Regions from separate parts of the Pseudomonas sp. MONT-RG-20F-20-E-7-02 genome, predicted to be linked through region 1. Evidence: predicted binding sites of a transcription regulator. Region 1 holds the regulator's gene; the other holds the start of a gene.
The links. The regulator FliA, encoded in region 1, starts transcription of late flagellar genes. The targets are predictions, from matches to a motif close to CTAAAGTTTNNNNNNNNNNNGCCGNTAA.

Region 1 (2,955 bases):
TGTCAGTGAATTTGTCCCTGGCCCTGGCAGAGCTTGGCCGTCGCGTCATGCTGCTGGATGCTGACCTGGGCCTGGCGAACGTCGACGTGTTGCTGGGGCTGACACCCAAACACACCCTTGCCGATGTGATTGAAGGCCGCTGCGAGCTGCGCGATGTGCTGCTGCAAGGCCCCGGTGGCATTCGCATCGTGCCGGCCGCTTCGGGCACCCAGAGCATGGTGCACCTGAGCCCGGCGCAGCATGCCGGCCTGATCCAGGCGTTCAGCGACATCGGCGACAACCTCGACGTGCTGGTGATCGACACCGCCGCCGGCATCGGCGAGTCCGTGGTCAGCTTCGTGCGCGCCGCGCAAGAGGTGCTGCTGGTGGTCTGCGACGAACCCACCTCGATCACCGACGCCTATGCCCTGATCAAACTGCTCAACCGTGACTACGGCATGAACCGCTTCCGCGTGCTGGCCAACATGGCCCAAAGCCCGCAGGAAGGGCGAAACCTGTTCGCCAAGTTGACCAAGGTCACGGATCGCTTCCTCGATGTCGCCTTACAATACGTTGGCGCAGTTCCTTATGACGAGTGTGTGCGCAAGGCTGTGCAAAAGCAGCGTGCAGTCTACGAAGCGTTCCCTCGTTCGAAGTGCGCACTGGCGTTCAAGGCTATTGCCCAGAAGGTCGATACTTGGCCGTTGCCCGCCAACCCTCGGGGGCATCTGGAGTTTTTCGTCGAGCGATTGGTGCATCAGACGAGCGCGGGACCTGTGCTATGACATCCAGCGGCTACAACCTTTACAAAAAGTCGGCACGTGACAGCCAGGGCGAACTGATCGAGCGCTATGCGCCCCTGGTCAAGCGCATTGCCTACCACCTGCTGGCACGCCTGCCCGCCAGCGTGCAGGTCGAAGACCTGATCCAGGCCGGCATGATCGGTTTGCTCGAAGTGTCGACCAAATACGACGCGAGCAAAGGGGCGAGTTTCGAGACGTATGCGGGCATCCGTATCCGTGGCGCGATGCTCGATGAGGTGCGTAAAGGGGATTGGGCGCCGCGCTCGGTACACCGCAACACGCGAATGGTCAGTGACGCAATTCGCGCAATTGAAGCAAAAACCGGTCGTGACGCTAAAGATCATGAAGTTGCGGCCGAACTCCAATTGAGTCTCGACGATTACTACGGGATTTTGAACGATACCTTGGGCAGCCGCCTGTTCAGTTTCGACGACCTGTTGCAGGACGGCGAACACGAAGGGCTGCACGAGGACGGCGCGAGTGCTCATCTCGAACCGTCGCGCGACCTGGAAGACGAACGTTTCCAGGGCGCATTGGCGGATGCGATTGCCAATTTGCCGGAGCGTGAGCGACTGGTGTTGGCGCTGTACTACGACGAAGAGCTGAACCTCAAGGAAATCGGTGAGGTCCTGGGGGTCAGCGAATCGCGTGTCAGCCAGTTGCACAGCCAGTGCGCAGCCCGCTTGCGGGGGCGATTGGGAGAGTGGCGCGCGCGCTGACAGGCAGTGTGGGGACACTGCAGACGCTACCGCGAAGGCTTCAAGCCTTCGCGGGTTCGTTCCGTGGTGCCCTGGGCAGTCCTTTTTGTGTAACGCCTGTTGATTGAAATGGCGCGTCCAGGTGCTGGGCGCGTTTAAGACTGCTTGGAGGTCGAATTGGACAAGAACATGAAAATCCTCATCGTTGATGACTTCTCAACGATGCGGCGGATCATAAAAAACCTGTTGCGTGACCTTGGGTTCACCAACACGGTCGAGGCGGATGACGGCATTACGGCGATTCCGATCCTCAACAGCGGGAGCATCGACTTTCTGGTAACCGACTGGAACATGCCGGGCATGACCGGCATCGACTTGCTGCGTCACGTGCGCGCCGATGAAAAACTGCGCAGCTTGCCTGTGTTGATGGTGACCGCCGAAGCCAAGCGTGAACAGATCATCGAAGCCGCCCAAGCCGGGGTTAACGGTTACGTGGTCAAACCATTCACTGCGCTGGCCTTGAAAGAGAAGATCGAAAAAATCTTCGAACGCATCGGTCATTGATGCTGCCACGGGGGAGCTATGGAGCATAAAGAAACGTCACAGGGCGATTTTGAGTCGACCCTGAAAAAGCATGCTCACCAGTTGGTCGACAGCCTTGAAAGAGGCCAGTTCGGCGACGCGGTGCAGTTAATCCATGAGCTCAACCAGACCCGTGACCGCGGCCTGTACCAGGAAGTGGGCAAGCTCACACGCGAGCTGCACAGTGCGATCGTCAATTTCCAGATTGACCCGCATATGCCCCAGGCCGAAGAGATTTCGCAAATCACCGATGCTACCGAACGCCTGTCCTACGTGGTCAGGCTGACTGAGGCAGCGGCCAACCGCACCATGGACCTGGTGGAAAACGCCACGCCCCTGGTCAACGGCATGGCCACCGAAGCGCAGGCCCTCAGCGTTGACTGGGGCCGCTTCATGCGTCGGGAAGTGGGTGCGGAAGAGTTTCGTGAATTGGCGCGTCGGGTCGACGGCTTTTTGTCGCGCAGCGAGCAGGAAAACCGCACGGTTGCCAGCAACCTCAATGACATTCTGCTCGCCCAGGATTACCAGGACCTCACCGGTCAAGTGATCAAGCGCGTGACCCAATTGGTCACCGAAGTGGAAAGCAACCTGCTCAAATTGGTGCTCATGGCCGGCCAGGTTGATCGTTTTGCCGGCATCGAACATGACCGCGAAGCGATCCTCTCGGAAAAAGATCCACAAAAACATCTCGCCAAGGGTGAAGGTCCGCAGATTCATGCCGATAAACGTGAAGACGTTATGTCAGGTCAGGATGACGTAGATGACCTGTTATCCAGTTTAGGCTTCTAAGGAGCACCCACATGAGCTTCGGCGCCGATGAAGAAATCCTTCAGGATTTCCTTGTAGAGGCCGGCGAAATTTTAGAGCAACTGTCCGAACAACTGGTCGAGCTG
Region 2 (2,955 bases), on a different contig from region 1:
ACAATTGCTAGGCTCAAGCGCGACGCCAACTCTGCCAGTTGCTTATAACAAATAAGAATATAACTTTTGTTTTAACAACTAACGGTACGGGTTAGGGTAGCCACCTATTGAACCTTGATTGGAGAGCATCCCTTGCCTCTGCGTAGCACTTTCACCCGTTTCTTCCAGCTGGAAGCCGCCAGCGGTCTGTTGTTGATCGCCGCTGCGGCCTTGGCGCTGATTATCAACAACTCACCGTTGTCGCACCTGTACAACGCATTTCTCGACGTACCGGTGGTAGCACAGATCGGCGCGGTGAAAATCGCCAAGCCCGCCCTGCTGTGGATCAACGACGGCCTGATGGCCCTGTTCTTCCTGTTGATTGGCCTGGAGGTGAAACGCGAGCTGCTCGATGGCCACCTGTCCAAGCCCTCGCAAGTGGTCTTGCCGGGCGCCGCAGCGATTGGCGGCATGGTGGTGCCAGCGCTGATCTATTGGGCGATCAACAAGGACTACCCTGCCGCGCTTTCCGGCTGGGCGATCCCCATGGCCACCGATATTGCCTTTGCGCTCGGCGTTCTGGCCCTGCTGGGCAAGCGCGTGCCGGTGTCGCTGAAACTGTTCCTGATGACCCTGGCCATCATCGATGACCTTGGTGCGATCATCGTCATCGCCGTGTTCTATTCAGCCGACTTGTCGGGTGCCGCACTCGCGGGTGCAGGCGCCTGTTTGGTTGCCTTGATCGCGATGAACCGCCTGGGCGTGATCAAGCTGGGGCCGTATTTGATCATCGGCCTGATCCTGTGGGTGTGTGTGCTCAAGAGTGGCGTGCACGCCACGCTGGCCGGCGTGACACTGGCCTTCTGCATTCCGATGCGCACCAAGAATGCCGAGCCGTCGCCGCTGATGACGCTGGAACACGCCCTGCACCCGTGGGTGGCCTATGCCATTCTGCCGTTGTTCGCGTTTGCCAATGCGGGCGTGTCCCTGACCGGCGTAAGCCTGGAAAGCTTCACCCACCATGTGCCCATGGGCATCGCCGCCGGCCTGCTGATCGGCAAGACCGTCGGCGTGTTCGGTTTCACCTGGCTTGCGATCAAGACCGGCCTTGCCGCGCTGCCCGGCGGCGCGAACTGGGGCCAGGTGTTTGGTGTGGCGATCCTGTGCGGCATCGGCTTCACCATGAGCTTGTTTGTCGGCTCGCTGGCATTTGTGCCAGGTGCCAGTGAGTTCGCCGGCGAGGATCGAATGGGGATTCTAACCGGGTCGATCCTGGCGGCGTGTATTGGTTATGCGGTGACGGCGATGGCCAGTCGCAAGAAAGCCTGACGCGCTGAAGGCCCCACAACAACCCCCAACTGGTCGCCTGGTTGGGGGTTTTCTTTTGCTTAAGATGACACTTACCGCAATTGCCTAAAGACTTTCTGCCAGCCGCCGACTAGTGAGTGTGGCGAGCCATCTGTTCCCGCCAGGAACACCCGCCCGACACTGCTCCCCAACGCGTTTCCAGCCCGAGCGAAAATCCCATGTTCCTGAGAAATATAAGAATCGCAGCCAGAGCCTTCATCGGCTTCGCCGCTATTGCGTCGCTGAGTGTGTTTCTCGGGCTGTTCGCCCTGAAGCAGATTGGTGAAGTCCAGTCCCAGGCGGCCGACATTCAGAATAACTGGATGCAGCGCGTCAGGATCCTGGCCCTGGCCAATGCTTCGCTGGACCGTTTTCGCCTGGGCGAGATGGCGCATATCCTGTCGTCCAGCGATGCCGACATGCAAACCTACGAAGACAAATCCGCAGGCCGCCTGAAAAGTGTCAAGGAACAGCTGGCTCAATATGCTGCGCTACTGCGCACGCCGGAGGAAAAATCGCGCCTCGATGTGTTCAACCAAAGCCTCGAGGGGTACGCGAAGAACCACACCGAAATGCTCAAACGCTCGCGCTCAGGCGACAAGGCCGGCGCCCGCGACTTTCTCAACAGTATTCGAGAAAGCTATGAGCAGATGACCAAGAACTTCGACCAGCTGATAGATCTGGCCAACAAAGGCGCCGAGCAAGCCGGCCAGACCTCGGACGCCGCTTACCAACATGCCGTGGGCGGTATCACCCTCGTTATTCTGCTGGTGAGCGGTGGCACGGTGCTGGTGGCCTGGCTGCTGACCCGCAGCATTACCGTTCCCATCATTGAAGCGGTGCAGGTGGCCGAAACCATTGCCAGGGGCGACCTCACTCAGCCCATCAACCCGACGGGCAACGACGAAGCCACGCGCCTGCTGCGGGCGCAAGAAACCATGCGTAACAACCTGGTGCAGACCCTGCGGCAAATTACCGGTTCATCCAGCCAATTGGCCGCGGCGGCAGAACAACTGAATGCGGTAACCGCCGAGGGTAGCCGGGACTTGCAACAGCAGCACGCCGAGATTGAACAAGCCGCCACCGCCGTCACTGAAATGACCACTGCGATTGAAGAGGTCGCACGGAACGCGGCATCGACCTCCGACCTTTCCCAAGAGTCGCGCAGCATCGCCTTGAAAGGCCAGCAGCGAATGGTCGAGGCGTTGAATTCGATCCAGGCGCTGACCCGTGGGGTTGAAGTCAGCTCGGGTCAAGTCGGCGGCCTTGCCGAGCAGGCCAAAGGGATCGGCAAAGTACTCGATGTGATCCGTACCATTGCCGAGCAAACCAACCTGTTGGCACTGAACGCCGCCATCGAAGCTGCACGCGCCGGTGAAGCCGGGCGAGGTTTTGCGGTGGTCGCTGACGAGGTGCGTGCACTGGCCCATCGCACTGCCCAGTCAACGCAAGAAATCGAGGAGATGATCGGCAGCATCCAGACCAACACCGCCAGCACCGTCAACACCATGCTCGACAGCAGTTCCATGACCCAGCAAACCCTGGGCCTGGCCGAGCTGGCGCAACAGGCATTGGCGGACATACTGGCGGCCAACGATGAGATCAACGGCCGCAACCTGGTGATCACCA

Region 2: L8I05_RS09850 (methyl-accepting chemotaxis protein) is a predicted target of FliA. The motif match lies at 1,393-1,420, and genes of this name have one in related genera.

What each region holds. Positions count from the first base shown of each region.
Region 1 covers NZ_JAKNQN010000001.1:422,042-424,996, forward strand. Annotated here, with positions in the region: gene fleN (flagellar synthesis regulator FleN) at 1-764, shown strand, start outside; gene fliA (RNA polymerase sigma factor FliA) at 761-1,501, shown strand; gene L8I05_RS01940 (chemotaxis response regulator CheY) at 1,670-2,044, shown strand; gene L8I05_RS01945 (protein phosphatase CheZ) at 2,063-2,851, shown strand; gene L8I05_RS01950 (chemotaxis protein CheA) at 2,863-2,955, shown strand, end outside.
Region 2 covers NZ_JAKNQN010000003.1:176,924-179,878, reverse strand. Annotated here, with positions in the region: gene nhaA (Na+/H+ antiporter NhaA) at 133-1,308, shown strand; gene L8I05_RS09850 (methyl-accepting chemotaxis protein) at 1,506-2,955, shown strand, end outside.